DNA from 4 places in the Marinobacter bohaiensis genome. Region 4 is predicted to be linked to each of the others. Evidence: riboswitches for the same ligand, from Rfam matches in the RefSeq annotation. Region 4 holds a riboswitch; each other region holds the start of a gene.

Region 1 (4,239 bases), on a different contig from region 4:
CGAGCTGGACGCCTGGAACGCGGCCATTCAGGTCAGCAAGGCGTTCTGATCCCGCTCGAATTCCTGCGTGGACTGCGGTCCGCGCGGGACGCTTTTCGGTCCGGCCGTTCAGGCCGGACCTTCATGCTCTACCCGCCTCTCGATTGACTACCCACGCCTTAACCCCTTGCCATCCCGCCGCTATACTCGTGTTCCTTTCATGAACCGGGTGATTCGTGCGGCATTCAACGATCTGGCTTCCAACGCTGCTGTTGCTCAACCTGCTGGTCTTCGGTCTGGCGCTGGGCTGGGGATCCATTGCAATCGATCCGCTGCAGGTCTTTGCCGGCGAGCTGCCGGACTGGCAGTCCACTATTCTCATGGAGCTGCGCCTGCCCCGCGCCGTCACGGCGTTTGCCGTCGGCGGTATGCTGGCCCTGGCTGGCGTGCTGATGCAGGTGCTGTTGCGCAACCCACTGGCTGAACCCTATGTGCTGGGCATTTCCGGTGGGGCGGCCGTAGCGGCCCTGGGCGCCATCACCCTGGGATTGGGCGGCTGGTGGGTTTCCGGCAGTGCGTTTGTGGGCAGCCTGGCCAGCATGCTGCTGGTGTTCCTGCTGGGTGGTCGCATGGGCTATGGCCGGGGCGATCGGTTGTTGCTTACCGGTGTCGTGATTGCTGCCGGCTGGGGTGCCTGTATCAGTCTTCTGTTGGTGCTGGGGCCGGATCAGTCCCTGCGCGGCATGCTGTTCTGGCTGATGGGGGACCTGTCCCGGCCGGAAACGCCCTGGTGGGCGCTGCTGGTGCTGGCGTTGGCGCTGGCGGCGGCCTGGTTCATGGCGCCGGCGCTGGATCTTCTGGCTCGTGGCGATGAACAGGCCGCGGTCCTGGGTGTGGAAACCCGCCGCCTGCGGGGTGTCTGCTACCTGACGGCGTCGTTTCTGACCGCCTGTGCGGTAACGCTGGCCGGCCCCGTCGGGTTCGTCGGGCTGGTGGTGCCACACCTGATGCGGCAGTGGCTGGGGGCTGGTCACCGCGCGTTGGCCCCGGCCAGCCTGTTGGCCGGGGGTGCCTTGCTGATGCTGGCCGATACGGCTGCCCGCTCACTGATAGCGCCACGGCAGCTGCCGGTCGGTGTGTTGACGGCGGCGGTTGGCGTGCCGCTTTTCCTCTACCTGCTGCAACGCCGGGGGACCCGCTGATGCCCTCCTTGCAGTTGGACGGCCTGACTTTTGGTCGTGGCGACCGGGCCCTGGCGGAGCCGCTTGATCTGCAGGCCGAAGGCGGCGAAGTCTGGGCCATCCTGGGGGAGAACGGTGTCGGCAAATCCTCGCTGCTGCTGACTCTGGCTGGTCTGCTGCCGGTGTTGGCGGGACGGGTGTTTGTCGATGGCGTGGACATCCGGCGCTGCCCGCGCAAAGTGCTGGCGCGTCGCGTTGGTCTGTTGCTGCAGCAGTCGCCGATGGATTTTCCGTTTACCGTAACCGAAGCCGTAGGGGCCGGCCGTTACGCGCACCGACCGGGCTGGCAGGCGCTGGGAGCGAATGATCAGGTCATCATCCGCCAGGCGTTGGCGAGCTGTGGGCTGGAAGGTCTGGCGGAGGCTCGGGTCGACCGCCTGTCCGGCGGCGAACAGCGCCGGGTGGCCATGGCAACCCTGCTGACCCAGGCCCCCGGCGTCCTGTTGCTGGACGAGCCGGTGAACCACCTGGATCTCCGCCACCAGGCGGAACTGATGGCAACCCTGTGTGCGCTGGCGCGGGAGCAGCGGCGGTTAGTGGTCATGACCGTTCACGACATCAACCTGGCGGCACGCTACGCCGACCGGGTCCTGTTACTGTATCCCGACGGTCACCACGATGCCGGTTCGGCGTCTGAAATGCTGTCGTCGGAGCGCCTGCAGCGGGTCTACAGCTATCCGGTCGAGCGGGTCGGCGAGGGCGGGGACAGCTTCTGGCGGCCCGCGCCGCGATGGACTCCCGACCCGGTGGATTGAACGCGCCGTCGGCGTGCCGCGATCAGGCGGGCACTTCCATTTTGCGGCCCCGGTAGGTGATGGTGCGGGTCTTGCTGCTGCTGGCCGGTTCCTCTTTCTTGGCCGCCGCGGCCGGCTCCGCCAACTCCTGGCCGCGGTAATTGCGCGGCTTGTCGTCGTCCTGCTCGGCCAGATCCGGAACCTGTTTCTTGAGCTCTTCCCAGGCATTGTTCAGGTGGCTGGAGCGGGACTGCCTGGCGTAGGACGCCAACTGGTCCTCCAGGTCGTTGTCGGTCAGGTGAAGCTTAACGCCGAATTCCGCCAGGATCAGTCGGCGGCACTGGTGGACGAGTTTGAGGAGTCCGCGATCCAGTAGCCAACTGCGTTCTGCTGCTAGCGTCGTCATTGTCGTACCTCATTTCAAAGCGCTCTTGCGTCTGGACGGTCCCGAGCCTGTGGGGGGATCAGAGCGTGCGCGTTATCGACCCTGAATATTAAGCTAAAAATGTGCCTATCGTTAAAATCCTGAAATAAAAGGCGAAAACATCAGCTTTGCACGGAGTTGCGCACCGCCATGACGCATCACGGGTTCTGTCTGCACCGTTGTGGTGAGTTCGGCGGGCGTGCAGGGGAATGAGAAAATCCGGGAAAATGCGTTGACCCGGTGAGCCAGTCCTCCTAAAGTCCCGGCAAGTTCGGTGACGCCTGCGTCACCGGCGTCAATTGGCAGGCGGTGCTCGCACGGCGAGTGAAACGGGAAACTGGTGCAAACCCAGTGCTGCCCCCGCAACGGTAAATTCCTCTGCAGCAGCAAGGCCACTGGACCTCCGGTCCGGGAAGGCGCTGCCGGCCCCCGATCCCCGGGGAAGGAATGAGTCCGGAGACCGGCCACCTGCTTCCCGGCAGGGATCTCTCTGATCCTGGCCGGTGCATGCGGTGCTGCGGAGGGCGTCACCGGTGGTTGCCCATCCCGTAACCGCGCGTCCTCCGTCCACCGGCTTCGACTGAACCGGATGCGAACCCAGGACGCTCTCTGTGAACAAGCCCTTTTCCCTGGCCGCCGGCCTGATGACCGGCTGTCTTGCCGCCCCGCTCAACGCGGATATCCTCAATCCCCTTGTGGTGACCGCGACCCGGACCGCGCAAACGGCCGACGAGGTGAACGCCTCGGTGACGGTCATCAGCCGGCAGGACATCCAGCGCAGCACGGCCAGCAGCATCGAGGACCTGTTGCGCGGTGTTCCCGGCGTGACCGTGTCCCAGAGTGGTGGTGCCGGCAAGCAGTCCAGCGTGTTCATGCGGGGTTCGAACTCCGATCACGTGCTGGTGCTGGTGGACGGCCTGAAAGTCGGCGGTGCAACGGCGGGCACGGCCCAGTTGGAAAACATTCCCCTGGCGCTGGTGGATCGCATCGAAGTGGTGCGTGGTCCGCGCTCCAGCCTCTACGGCTCCGAGGCCATCGGTGGGGTGATCCAGATCTTCACGCGCCGGGGCACGCCGGAGCCGGAAGCCATTTCGGAAGTCAGCGCCGGTACCGAGGGCACCTCGCGCCTGACCCAGCACTTCTCGGGCCGCACCGGCGATACGGCCTACAGTCTGTCGGCGTCGATGTATGAGACCGACGGTGTGGATTCCCAGCCGGTCAGCAACCAGCGCGATGACGACGGTTTCGAGAGCCAGTCGTTCAGCGCCAGCGTGGATCAGCGCGTCAATGATCGGTTGTCGCTCGGCCTCAACGCGATGCACGCCCAGGGCGAGAACGATTACGACAGCGTTTTCGGTACAGCCGATCAGCGCTACTGGAACGAGTTCGTGCAGCAGTCCGGGCGGGTTTTCGCCGATTTTGCCGCCAGCGACGATGTCACCCTGCACGCCCAGATCGGCTACGGGCGCGAGGACAACGACAACTTCATCGACCAGGCGGATTACTTCGACTATGAAACCCGGCGCCGCCAGTACCTGGTTCAATCCGATGCCTACCTCACTGGCCACCAGTTGCTGACCGTGGGCGTCGAGCGGGTTGAAGAGCGGGTGGAGGCCTCGACGGCCTACACGGAAGACGCTCGCTACAACAACGCGGTGTTTGGTCAGTGGCAGACCGTCGATCAGCCGCTGCATGTGGAGACGTCGCTGCGCTACGACAACAACCAGGCCTACGGCGACGAGACCACCGGGGCGGTATCGGTGGGCTACCAGCTGACGCCTGCGCTAAAGCCCTACGTCAGCTACGGCACCGGCTTCAAGGCGCCCAATTTCAACGATCTGTATTCGCCGTTTGGCGCCAA
Region 2 (4,239 bases), on a different contig from region 4:
GTCCCGCACCCGGTCGCGCTCGTCTTCGTCGCGCAGGCCGGCGGCGAGGGTGGCGTGCACGGCCGGCTGGCGCTTGAGGAAATCCCGCGCCGAACCGGACACCTGATAGAACATGGGGAACATGCGCCGGGAAATGTTGATGAAATAGTCGGCGTAGAGCGCCCAGAGGGCCTCTTCGTCCAGCTGGAAATGGCTTTGGGCCGCCCGGATCAGACGCAGGCACTGCCCGTCGTCGTAGTCGGTGTCGATCCGGAAATCCTGGCCCGGGGCCAGTTCCGCCTTGGCCCGGACCTCTGCCAGGGCCTCCGGTCCGCCTTCGCTTTCCACCAGTTCCAGTAAGACTTTCTGGATCAATCCAATCATGCCTATCGATACTCTACCGTGCCGGGGCCGGGCAACGTCGGGTGGTTCCGGCCAGGCCCCCAGTCTAGGCGAACCTCCGGACCGATGCAGGGCCACTTTATAAGGTTTTACACTCACCTTTAGCCGCCATGACGGGCCGAAGCGCGTATTCAAGAGCGTCCCGACTTGCTCCGGCCCGCCAAGCTGTTTATGCTCCATCCGTCGGTTTCCTTCGGGAAGCACGGAGCATCGCAAGACGCTCCCGACCAGGGAATTCGCCGCGGCCCCGCCGCGAAACGAAACTGCCCCCGCAACTGTAGGCGGCGAGCCACGCCCATCCGCGCCACTGGGAATCCCCGGGAAGGCCGGGCGCAGCCACGACCCGTCAGTCAGGAGACCTGCCGACACGACGTTCACCCATCCGGGCGGGGTGCCCCGGGGTTCAGGAAGGACGATTCCCATCTCAGCGATCTGCCAGCCGACCCGACGCGTTTCCATCCCCCCGATTGCAACCTCAGCTAACTGTTATGTTATAACATAACCATATAGCGACAACGGAGATCGGGACTGACATGACTTCCCCTCAATCAGCAGGCCATCAAAACAGCCGTTTTCAACGGGCCGCAGACGCGACTCGACCGCTGCGCGGCTTACTTCTGGCGATAGCGGCCCTCTACACGCCGCTTGCAGCGGCCACCGACTACCCATTGACCCTGACCAACTGCGGCCGTGACATCGAATTCGACGCCGCCCCGCAGAGCACCGTCACCATCGGCCAGTCCGCCACCGAGATGCTCTACTCGCTGGGGCTGGGCAACAAAGTGTCCGCCACGTCGGTGTGGTTCAACCCGGTGCTGCCGGAATACAGGGCCCTCAACGACCAGATAGAGCGCATCGCCGACAACGACCCCAGCTTCGAAGCCGTGGTCAATCACAAGCCGGACCTGGTGGCGGTCCAGTACGAGTGGCACGTTGGCCCCACCGGCATCGTCGCCACTCGCGACCAGTTCCACGACCTGGGCATCAACACCTACATCCTGCCGGCGGACTGCGACACCAAGGACAACTCCACCGGCGGTGACGGCACCCGCGTCGCCGCGTTTTCAACGGATTCCGTCTACAAGGGGATCCACGAACTGGCGACCATCTACGACGTGGAAAACGCCGGCGACGAGCTGGTGGCCGACCTCAAAGCCCGCGAGAGCAAGGCTGTCGCGCGCGCCCGCGACCTGGATCTGCCGGACGACCTGTCCGCCGTGTTCTGGTTCTCCTCCGCCGACCTGGAAATCGATCCCTACGTCGCCGGCCGCCTGGGCGCACCGGGCTACATGATGGACAAACTGGGCATCCGCAACGTGATCGAGTCCGATGAGGAATGGCCCACCGTGGGCTGGGAGTCCATCGCCAAGGCCGACCCGGACATCATCGTCGTCGCCCGCATGGACCGTCGCCGCTTCCCCGCCGACGACGTGGAAAAGAAACTGGAGTTCCTGCGCACCGATCCCGTCGCCAGCCAGATGACCGCCGTCAAGGAAGGCCGCATCGTGCAGATGGATGCCCACGCCATGAGCGCCACCCTGCGCACCATCTTTGGCCTGGAAGCGCTGTCTGAATCCCTGGCGGAGATGACCTTCGACCGATGATCCGCGCCCTCGCGACGATCTGGCCACTGACGGCACCGCGCCTGCACTGGTTCTGGCTGGCGCCGACGGTACTGCTGACTGCGCTGGTCGCCGGTACCGCCATCGGCGAGACCCGGATTCCCATCGAGACCATCCTCAAGGTGCTCGCCAACCACCTGTGGGGAGCGGGCTACGCCGTGGACCGGATCGATGCCGGCATCATCTGGAGCTACCGGCTCAGCCGCGCCATCGTCGCCGCCTGCTGTGGCTCCGGCCTGGCGCTGGCCGGGGTGGTGCTGCAGGCGCTGCTGCGTAACGCCCTCGCCGACCCGTTCCTGATGGGCATCTCCGCCGGCGCTTCCACCGGCGCCGTGGCGGTCACGGTGATCGGCGTTGGCGCCGGAGCTGTCACCCTATCGGCGGGTGCCTTCGCCGGCGCCACCCTGGCGTTCGGGCTGGTGGTGATGCTGGCCCGGGCGGCCAGCGGTGGCAACGGCGGACGCGGCATCCAGACCGCCGGCGCCATCATCCTCGCCGGCATTGCCGGCTCCCAGTTGTTCAACGCCCTGACGGCTTTCATCATCGCCAAATCCGCCAACGCCGAGCAGGCCCGGGGCATCATGTTCTGGCTGCTGGGCAACCTGTCCGGCGTGCGCTGGGAGGACGTCACCCTGGCGGTTCCCACCGCCCTGGCAGGCCTGCTGGTGTGCCTGTGGCACATGCGCGCGCTGGACGCCTTCACCTTCGGCGCCGACAGCGCCGCCTCCCTGGGCATCGCCGTGCGCCGGGTGCGCGGGCTGCTGATCGGCATCACGGCGCTGGTAACGGCGGTCATGGTGTCCATGGTCGGCGCCATTGGCTTCGTGGGGCTGGTGATTCCCCACGCCATGCGCTTCATCGTCGGCAGCCGTCACGCCCGGCTGGTACCCGCCTCGGCCCTGGCCGGCGCGGTGTTCCTGATCGGCTCGGACATCCTGTCGCGCATCCTGGTGCCCGGCCAGGTGCTGCCCATCGGCGTCATCACCTCGCTGATCGGCGCGCCGGCGTTTGCCCTGATCCTGATCCGGGGGAGCGGAACGCGATGAAGCTGTGTGCCGAACACCTCGACTGGACCGTCCACGGCCGCAAGCTGGTGGATAACGTCAACCTGAGCATCGAGCCGGGGGAAACCTTCGGTCTGGTGGGGCCCAACGGGTCGGGCAAGACCACCCTGCTGCGCCTGCTGGCCGGCCTGCGCAAGCCCCGCGCCGGCATGGTCCGGCTGGACGGTCGCCCCATGGCGCGGCTGCGCCAGCGCGACATCGCCCAGTCCGTCGCCCTGGTGGAACAGCAGGCGGACACCGGTGAGCGGCTCAGTGTGCGCCAGGCGGTGGAACTGGGGCGCACGCCGTTCCTGTCGCCGCTGCGGCCCTGGTCGGACGCCGACGAACGCATCGTCAACCGCGCCCTGGACGACGTGGAAATGCGCCACTTCGGCGACCGTCTCTGGCACACCCTGTCCGGCGGCGAGCGCCAGCGGGTGCACATTGCCCGCGCCCTGGCCCAGCAACCGCGCATCCTGCTGCTGGACGAGCCCACCAACCACCTGGACATCCACCACCAGCTGTCGATCCTGGACCTGGTGCGGCGGTTGCCGATCACCGTGGTGATCGCCCTGCACGACCTCAACCAGGCCATGGACTGCGACCGGCTGGGCGTGATGGAACGCGGCCGCCTGGTCGACCTGGGCCCGCCCACCGGTGTACTGAGCGCCGAGCGCCTGCAGCGCACCTTCGGCGTCCAGGCCGACGTCATCGACGATCCGCTGGACGGCCGTCCGATCCTGCGTTTCCGACAAGCCATCTGATTCCGGAAGACCCATGCGACTGACCCTGTTTCTGATCCTGTTGATCCCCACCCTGGCCCAGGCCGAAACCCACACGGTCAACATGCTTACCCGCGCCGGCAGTGAGGCCATGGTGTACCAACCCGACCACCTGACCATCGCGCCGGGAGACAGCGTGCACTTCGTGGCGACCCAGCGCGGCCACAACGCCGCGGCCATCAAGAGCATGTTGCCGGCCGGCGCCGAGCGCTTTATCGGCGGCATCGACGAGGAAATCACCGTGACCCTGGATGAACCCGGCGTCTACGGCGTGAAATGCTCGCCCCACTACGCCATGGGCATGGTGATGCTGATCGAGGTGGGTGACGCCCACGCCAGCGCCGGCGAATTGCCCGATGACCTGCCCAACCGGGCGCGGCAACGGTTTGAATCGATTCTCGCCGCCGACTG
Region 3 (4,239 bases), on a different contig from region 4:
GAGTTGCGCGCCTGGGGCACGGCGTAGAAGTTGATGTCGATGACGTTGTCGAGCATCCGAACCGCCGTGTTGACGGTTTTCTCCAGGCGCTGAACGTCCAGCTCGCCGTTGTCGATGTGGGCCGCCAGGTTGACCGAGCCCAGGTTGCACACGGCGATCTCGTCGGCGCTGGTGTTCAGGGTGATCTCGGTGCACAGGTTGGAGGAGTGGACCACGCCCCTGTGCTGCTGCGGCGAACGCAGGTTGCAGGGATCCTTGAAGGTGATCCAGGGGTGACCGGTCTCGAACAGCACAGTCAGCATCTTGCGCCAGAGCTGCTTGGCGGAAATCTTCTTGGATAGCTTGATCTCGCCGCGCTCGGCCATGGCCTCGTATGCCTCGTAGCGTGCGCGGAATGCGTTGCCGTAGAGGTCGTGCAGGTCGCCCACATCGCTGGGGGAGAACAGGGTCCAGTCGGCGTCGGCGCGCATGCGCTCGATCAGCAAGTCCGGTACCCAGTTGGCGGTGTTCATGTCGTGGGTGCGGCGACGCTCGTCGCCGGTGTTCTTGCGCAGTTCCAGGAACTCCTCGATGTCCAGGTGCCAGCTTTCCAGGTAAGCGCAGACCGCGCCCTTGCGCTTGCCGCCCTGGTTGACCGCCACGGCGGTGTCGTTGACCACTTTCAGGAACGGCACGACGCCCTGGCTGCGGCCGTTGGTGCCCTTGATATGGGAGCCCAGCGAACGCACCGGCGTCCAGTCGTTGCCCAGGCCGCCGGCCCACTTGGACAGCAGCGCGTTGTCCTTGATGGCGCCGTAGATGCCTTCCAGGTCGTCGGACACGGTGGTCAGGTAGCAGGAGGACAGCTGCGAGTGCCGGGTGCCACTGTTGAACAGCGTCGGCGTGGAAGCCATGTAGTCGAACGACGACAGCAGATCGTAGAACTCGATGGCGCGGGCGTTGCGGTCGTCCTCGCGCAAAGCCAGGCCCATGGCGACACGCATGAAGAAGACCTGCGGCAGCTCCAGGCGCTTGTCCTCGAAATGGACGAAGTAGCGGTCGTACAGGGTCTGCAGGCCGAGGAAGCCGAACTGCCGGTCGCGCTCGGGTTTGATTTCAGCGCCCAGGCGCTCCAGGTCGAACTCGCCCAGGGCCGGGTCCAGCAGCTCACGCTCGATCCCGAAACCGATGAAACTGGACAGCGCCTGTGGATAAACCTCGGCCAGGGTCTGATCGAGCGGCAGGGACAGGGCCTGACCGGCCTCCAGACGCAGCTGTTCCAGCAGCAGGCGGGCGGTGACGGCACTGTAGTCCGGCTCCTGCTCGATGCGCCCGCGGGCGGTCATGACCAGGGCGTTGAGCACGTCTTTCTCGGGAATGCCGTCGTAGAGGTTGCGCACGGCGTCTTCCACCACGCTTTCGGCGTCCACCGCGTCCAGTCCGGCGCAGGCCTGCTCCACCTGATGTTTCATCAGGCCCACGTCCAGCGGCACGGTCTGGCCGTTGGCCAGGGAGACCGTCAGGGTGGGATGGGCTTCCACCGGCGCCTGGGTGGCACGTTCCTGGGCGTGGGCTTCGCGGTACAGCACGTAGGCCCGGGCCACCTTCTGTTCCTCGGCGCGCATCAGGGCCAGTTCCACCTGATCCTGAATGTCTTCGATGTGCACGGTGCCGCCAGCCTGCAGGCGCCGGCTCAAAGCCTGGATGACCTGACGGCTGACGCGGCGAACGCTGTCGTGGATACGGGCGGAACCGGCGGCTTTCTCGCCTTCCACGGCGAGGAACGCCTTGGTGATGGCGACACTGATCTTGCTGGCATCGAAATCGACCAACTGGCCGTTTCGCTTGATGACTCGGAGGGCCAGGGTCTGTTCCTGGGCATCGGTTGGAGCGGCAGCAGCGCTGGGCATCATGATTCTCCTGGGTACGCGTGGTCAAAAAACTTACCTTCGCGTACGCAGGACGGCAGACCTCCACGGAGGGTGGAGTCGCATTGCCGTTTGCTGCTCACCCTGAGTCGCGAAGGTGCAGTCGCGTGGTCCCATTGGTGGGGCCACACCTCCCTGGCAGGTCTTCGGACTCAGGGGTCTGAACCGTTCCGGTTCGCCTCGCGTAACGACTTCCCAGCAGATGCCAGTGTCATCGTGTCACGCTCGTGCCCCAATACCGCTGCGCGTCAGTTCCGGATTCTCACCGGATTCCCGGACACCAGAGGTTGTGGATAACGGCGCTGTGCAGCCGGGAGCGCCTTACGACTCCCGGTTGGCAGTGCGCTGGTTAACGATAAACCACTAGATCTGGTGTCTAACCAAGGATAAGAGCACTATATAGATGAAGCCTGACAGGAACAAGCCAATGTTGATACGAATGGCCACATCCCTACTGGCGGCGGCGCTGGCGCTGCAGAGCGTTCCGGCCACCGCCGAGTCGCTGACGCCCTTCTCCACCCTGCAGACCCTGGACGACGGCTGGACCCCGCTGACCTTCCCCGATATCGATACCCACACCCGCTACCGACTGGTCGACGACCAGGGTACCCAAGTGCTGCGCGCGGACACCGACGGCGGCGCCTCGGGACTGATTCACCGGGTCGACATCGAGCCCGGTGAAAAGCTGGTGCTGCACTGGCGCTGGAAAGTGGACGGCGTTTACGCAAAGGGGGACGCACGCCGCAAGGACGGTGACGACTATCCGGCCCGGATCTACGTGGCGTTTGCCTTCGAACCGGACAAGGCGGGTTTTTTCGAGCGGGCCAAACGCAAAGCGGTGGAGTTGGTTCACGGCGACGCCCTGCCCGGCAGCGCGCTCAACTACATCTGGGCCAACCGCCTGCCCCGGGGCGAATCCGTGCCCAACCCGTTCAGTGAGGAAACGCGGATGATCGCGGTGCAGAGCGGATCGGACCATGCGGGACAGTGGATGGAGGAGAGCCGGGATCTGGTGGCGGACTACCGCGCCGCCTTCGGCGAGGATCCGCCGCGCATAACCGGCATTGCCGTGATGACGGACGGCGACAATACCGGCTCGGCCGCCACAGCCTACTACGGGGACATCCGGCTCTCACGCTGACAGGATAGGCGCCGGCATGAGAACCCAACAGAGTAAGCGACCACTTACTATCGGAGGATGATCAGCGGCGTTTCGCTGGTCTTGAGCATGCTGGTGGTGGTGCTGCCCACCAGGAACTGGCGGATGCGGGAATGGCCGTAGGCGCCCATCACCATCAGGTCGATGCCCTGCTCTTCCTGGTAGGCGTGCAGGGTTTTTTCCACGTCTCCAGCCCGCACCGCCACCTCCACCGAGCAACCGGCCGCTTCCAGCTTCTGCGCGGCGTCATCCAGGGCTGCACGGCGTTCATCGGTCTCGTCGCCGACCATCACCAGATGCAGCGGAACCTTGCGGAAGATCGGGCTGTTGGCCAGGAGATCCACGCCTTTCTGCATGGTCTCGCTGGCGTCGAAGGCGAGCATGGCGCTGCGCGGCTCGCGATACTCGTCCGGCACCAACAGCATGGGCCGATGCAGGGTGCGGATCACGGTTTCCAGCTGGCTGCCGATGTGAACATCGCGATCGTTGCTGCTCTCGCCGTGCAGGCCCATCACCAGCAGGCGGGTTTCGTCTTCGATGTCCAGCAGGCTTTCCGCCAGGTCGCCGTGGCGCTGGCGCTGGCGGATCTCGCTGACGCCGTCCTCGCGGATCCGCGACTCCGCCGCATCCAGCATGTGGCGCCCCTGCTCCAGGGCCAGCTTGCTGCGGCGCTGGTCCAGGTCCGCCAGTTCCTCGAGCAGGTGCTCGCGACTGCCCAGCCCGATGCTGCCCGCCAGGTCCGGCTCGGTCGGGTAGCGCTCCTGATCCAGCACGTGGAACAGGGTGACGGGCGCATCCAGACGCTGGCTGGCCCAGGCGGCGTAATCGCACACCGCGGTGGTGGCACGGGAACCATCGATACAGGCGACGACGTCGGACATGTCAGTATTCCTTTCGCTTGTGGGTCCGGCTTTCTTGTTCGATCAAAGCAGTTTCGACCAGTTTGCCCCGAATGACGGGGCCACGTCATCAGTGGCCCATCAGATCGTCGACGGCACCGGGTTTGTCGTGCACGCCGAAGCGGTCGACGATGGTGGCGCTGGCCTCGTTCAGGCCGATCACTTCCACATCGGCGCCTTCCCGGCGGAACTTGATGACCGCCTTGTCCAGCGCGCCGACGGCGGTGATGTCCCAGAAATGGGCCCGGCTCAGGTCGATGACCACGTTATCCAC
Region 4 (4,239 bases):
AGCTTCGTCGGGGAGGGCGAAGCCATCCCGCCGGCGGACGTGATCATTCTGCCCGGCAGCAAAAGCACGCGCTCCGACCTGGCCTGGCTGAAAGCACGGGGCTGGCCCGAGGCGATCCGCCGGCATCTGCGCTACGGCGGGCATGTGTTCGGCATCTGCGGCGGCTTCCAGATGCTGGGCGAGTGGGTTGCCGATCCCGACGGCCTGGAGGGGGAGCCGGGCAACAGCGAAGGGCTGGGCCTGCTGCCGCTGAACACCCGGATGGTGGCCGGCAAACAGCTGCGCGAGGTGTCGGGCGAGCTGCGGCTGCCGGACGGGGACGATATGGCCCCGCTGAGCGGCTATGAAATGCACAACGGCGTGACCACCGGCGCCGCGCTGGAGCGCCCGATTCTCAACCTGGACGGTCGCCCCGACGGCGCCGTCAGCGACGATGGCCAGATCATGGGCACCTACGTGCACGGGCTGTTCGACCGGCCTGAGGCCTGCGATGCCCTGCTGGCCGCCTGGGGGCTGCGTGGTGAGGCCGCGGCGGTGGATTACCAGCAGCACCGGCTTGCCCAGCTCGATCGCCTCGCCGACCATCTCGACCAGCAACTGGACACTGACAGACTCCGGCACTGGCTGGGTCTGCCCAAGGAAACTGAATGACCGATTCCGCCAACGACTTCACCGACGCCGAGCGCCAGGGGCTGTATCGCGCCATTTTTGAGCGCCGCGATGTGCGCTCCCAGTTTCTACCCGATCCGATACCGCCCGGGGTGCTGGGGCGGCTCATTGAAGCGGCCCACCACGCGCCGTCAGTGGGCTTTATGCAGCCCTGGGATTTCCTGGTGATCGAAAGCGCCGAGGTACGTCGCCGGGTGCTGGAGAACTTCGAGCAGGAGAACCAGCGGGCCGCTGACAATTACGAGGGCGAACGCCAGGGCACCTACCGCAGCCTCAAACTGCAGGGCATCCTCGACAGCCCGCTCAACCTCTGCATCACCTGCGATCGCAGCCGCGGCGGCCCCAAGGTGCTGGGGCGCAACAGTATCGTCGAAACCGACCTGTTCAGCACCTGCCTGGCGGTGCAGAACCTGTGGCTGGCGGCCCGCGCCGAAGGCATCGGCGTCGGCTGGGTCAGCATCCTCGACCAGGAGCGGTTGGCCGAGGTGCTGGCGTTGCCGGAGAACGTCTATCCGCTGGCGTATCTGTGTGTGGGGTATGTGAGCGAGTTTCTCGAGCAGCCCGAGCTGCAGGCCAGGGGCTGGCGTTCGCGTCTGCCTCTGGAGCAGCTGGTGCATCACGACGGCTGGCAAAAAGCGTTGCCGGATGGCCACCCGTTGGCCGACTGGCTGACCCACAGAACACCCCGAAAATAGGGCGGCCGGGCGCTCCCACATTGCGCCCGCCGGGGCGTTGAATTACGATATCCACCTCGAAGACGGGTGCCCCTGCCACAGGGGATAATCGGGAAGTATGGTGCGGCCTCAGGCCCATTCCATCGCTGCCCCCGCATCGGTAATAAACGCGTAGTCTGCAACAAACCACTGGCCAACGCCGGGAAGGTGCAGATGATGGCGCTCGGAAAGGCGCCCCGTTTTAAGCCCGAAGACCGGCCTGTCATTCCTGCGATCCACCAGTGGTGCGGCGGGCACCAAGGAGTTGATATGTCTGCGTTTTCCTCTTCCTCCAGCGAATCGGTTTCCGGTTCCCGGGTTTCATCGGCCGTCCAGCAGGGCGCTGTTGCGGTCTTCGGCGCGTTGATCCTTTACGCCGTTGGCTTCCTGCCGATGAGCGCGGCCCACAACGCCGCGCACGATACCCGGCACACGTTCGTTTTCCCCTGCCACTGAGCGCTGTCCGATCGTAGGCTATCCGTTCATGGATAGTCTTCCGCAGCGCCCGGCGTTGGCACAACGACCGTTCTATTTCCTGCTGGAGGGAAATCCATGTTCCGCTCATTGATACTCAGCGCCTGCGCTATTGGCGTTGTCGCCGGTCTGGCCATGACCGCGTTTCAATCCTTTGGCGTCACACCGATCATTCTCGCGGCCGAACAGTACGAGGTCAGCGAACCGGCCGAGCCGGAAAGCGCCCATCCGCATGAGGCGGCCGGCCATACTCACGAGCACGGCCAAGCGGGCGGCCATCACCACCACGGCGGTGACGAGTGGGCCCCGGCCGACGGCTTCGAGCGCACATTCTACTCGGCGGTTTCCAACATCTGCGCCGGTATCGGTTTCGCCGCGCTGCTGCTGGTGGTCATGAATCAGCTGCGTGAACGCGGCCGCATGACGCCCAACGCCAGTCGCGGGCTCCTGCTGGGGGCGCTCGGCTTTGTCGCAGTGTTCATGGCGCCGTCGCTTGGGCTGCCGCCGGAAGTGCCGGGTGCCCGTGCCGCCGCCCTGGAATCGCGCCAGCTTTGGTGGGTTGCCACGGTACTGCTGACCGTCGCCGGGCTCGGTATCCTCTTCCTGGCCGGCGGCTGGCAGCGCATCCTGGGTGTGCCGCTGTTGCTGGTGACGCACTTTTTCGTGCCCACCCACGAGGGCCCGATGTTCTCGCATCCCGATCCGGACGCCGTCACAGCGTTGAACGAGCTCCACCATCAATTCATCTGGGCAACCGGCCTCTCCAATCTGGCGTTCTGGCTCCTGATTGGCGTGCTGTGCGCGGTTACCCTCAATTACCTGTCACGGACAGGTCGCATCCATCATGAACAAGTTCCTGCCTGAGTTTCCGTTCTCGGCCGTTGTCGGCCAGGACGATCTCAAGACAGCGTTGCTGCTGAACGCCATCAACCCACGGGTCGGTGGCGTTTTGATCAGCGGTCCCCGAGGCAGCGCCAAATCGACCCTGGCCCGGGCCCTGGCCGACATCCTGCCGCCATCGAGCGAAGGGGCTCGTCCGCCATTCGTGAACATGCCTCTGGGCACCAGCGAGGATCGCCTGATCGGCAGCCTCGACCTCAAACGCGTGCTGGCGGATCAGGACGTGGCTTTCGAACCGGGCTTGCTGGCCCGGGCGGACGGCGGCGTGCTGTACGTCGACGAAGTGAACCTGCTGCCGGATGCCCTGGTGGACCTGCTACTGGATGCGGCGGCACGCGGCATCAACGTGGTGGAGCGCGACGGCATCAGCCACAGCCATGCGGCCCGGTTCGCCCTGATCGGCACCATGAACCCGGACGAGGGCGAATTGCGCCCGCAACTGCTCGACCGATTCGGACTGTGCGTCGAGATGCAAGGCACCATCCCGGTGACCGACCGCATCGCCATCGTTCAGCAGCGCGAGGCGTTCGAGCGGGATCCGGACGCCTTCTGTGCCGAATTCCGGTCGCAGCAGGCCCAGCTCGGCGATCGCCTGGCCGCGGCCCAGGAGCGGTTGCCGTCCGTGTCGCTCGATCATGCCGCGTATGAGCACATCGCCCAGCGCTGCGAGGCGGCCGGCGTGGAAGGCCTGCGCGCGGATGTGACCTGGCATCGCGCCGCCGAGGCCCATGCCGCCTGGCGGGGTATGGATCGGGTGGAACGCGAGGATCTCGATGCGGTGGAACCCTGGGTCCTGGCGCACCGACGCACCACACCGCCGGACGAGCCGCCGACGCCACCGTCCGGCAATCGCTCGTCCGGCCCGGATACCGAAGGCGGACAGGGCAGTGCCGGTTCCGGCGAGAACCGGGGGCAGGGGCAGTGGGGCGCCATGCCGCCCCAGGCGCAGCAAACTGTTGCGACGGAGTGGGCCGCGCCAGAGATCCCGGGCGCACCGCGAGCGAAAGGGGCGACCTCAAGCCAGGCATCCCGCGACCACAGCGGCGAGCAGGCGGGGCAGCAACGCGCCCGTCGGGAAACAAGGCGCCCGGACTGGTTCGCCACCCTGGTTGCCAACCGAGGCCGCATGCCCTGGCACGATCTCAAGTTCCGCCGCGCCCGCACCGGTCAGCCGCGCCTGCACCTGGTGCTGCTCGACACATCGGCCTCCACGCTGGGCCGTGGCGCCCTGGGACGCGCCAAGGGCGTCGTCGAATCCCTGGCGCAGAAGGCCTACGCCGCGCGCGAGCAGGTGGCCGTGATGGGGTTCGGCAGTAACGGCGTAACCCCGATCCTGCCGCGTCGCCGCGCGCCCAAGCGGATGCTGGCGCAGCTGGATGCCACCGGTGGTGGTGGCGGTACGCCCATCCGCGAAGCCATTGCCCGGGCTGCCCGCCTGATCGGCCAATGGCAGCGCCGCGAGCCGGGTTTGCATATCCGCACC

The links. A riboswitch is a leader RNA that binds a small molecule or an ion and turns the genes downstream of it on or off. The one in region 4 is predicted to bind cobalamin.
Region 1: it holds a riboswitch for cobalamin, as region 4 does, so the genes downstream of both, DKK67_RS18850 (TonB-dependent receptor domain-containing protein) here and DKK67_RS09345 (CbtB domain-containing protein) in region 4, are expected to answer to the same signal.
Region 2: it holds a riboswitch for cobalamin, as region 4 does, so the genes downstream of both, DKK67_RS13555 (ABC transporter substrate-binding protein) here and DKK67_RS09345 (CbtB domain-containing protein) in region 4, are expected to answer to the same signal.
Region 3: it holds a riboswitch for cobalamin, as region 4 does, so the genes downstream of both, DKK67_RS20385 (ribonucleoside-diphosphate reductase subunit alpha) here and DKK67_RS09345 (CbtB domain-containing protein) in region 4, are expected to answer to the same signal.

What each region holds. Positions count from the first base shown of each region.
Region 1 covers NZ_QGEH01000005.1:141,457-145,695, reverse strand. Annotated here, with positions in the region: gene DKK67_RS18870 (OmpP1/FadL family transporter) at 1-49, shown strand, start outside; gene DKK67_RS18865 (FecCD family ABC transporter permease) at 216-1,181, shown strand; gene DKK67_RS18860 (ABC transporter ATP-binding protein) at 1,181-1,975, shown strand; gene DKK67_RS18855 (hypothetical protein) at 1,998-2,360, opposite strand; cobalamin riboswitch at 2,674-2,861, shown strand; gene DKK67_RS18850 (TonB-dependent receptor domain-containing protein) at 2,990-4,239, shown strand, end outside.
Region 2 covers NZ_QGEH01000002.1:177,642-181,880, forward strand. Annotated here, with positions in the region: gene DKK67_RS13550 (heme NO-binding domain-containing protein) at 1-363, opposite strand, end outside; cobalamin riboswitch at 549-762, shown strand; gene DKK67_RS13555 (ABC transporter substrate-binding protein) at 915-1,985, shown strand; gene DKK67_RS13560 (FecCD family ABC transporter permease) at 1,982-3,049, shown strand; gene DKK67_RS13565 (ABC transporter ATP-binding protein) at 3,046-3,810, shown strand; gene DKK67_RS13570 (pseudoazurin) at 3,824-4,239, shown strand, end outside.
Region 3 covers NZ_QGEH01000007.1:38,784-43,022, forward strand. Annotated here, with positions in the region: gene DKK67_RS20385 (ribonucleoside-diphosphate reductase subunit alpha) at 1-1,892, opposite strand, end outside; cobalamin riboswitch at 2,027-2,207, opposite strand; gene DKK67_RS20390 (DUF3047 domain-containing protein) at 2,335-3,048, shown strand; gene DKK67_RS20395 (universal stress protein) at 3,096-3,947, opposite strand; gene DKK67_RS20400 (SulP family inorganic anion transporter) at 4,036-4,239, opposite strand, start outside.
Region 4 covers NZ_QGEH01000001.1:2,098,317-2,102,555, forward strand. Annotated here, with positions in the region: gene DKK67_RS09335 (cobyric acid synthase) at 1-651, shown strand, start outside; gene bluB (5,6-dimethylbenzimidazole synthase) at 648-1,364, shown strand; cobalamin riboswitch at 1,412-1,620, shown strand; gene DKK67_RS09345 (CbtB domain-containing protein) at 1,653-1,838, shown strand; gene DKK67_RS09350 (CbtA family protein) at 1,935-2,720, shown strand; partial or broken gene DKK67_RS21805 (ATP-binding protein) at 2,701-3,699, shown strand; gene DKK67_RS21810 (vWA domain-containing protein) at 3,688-4,239, shown strand, end outside.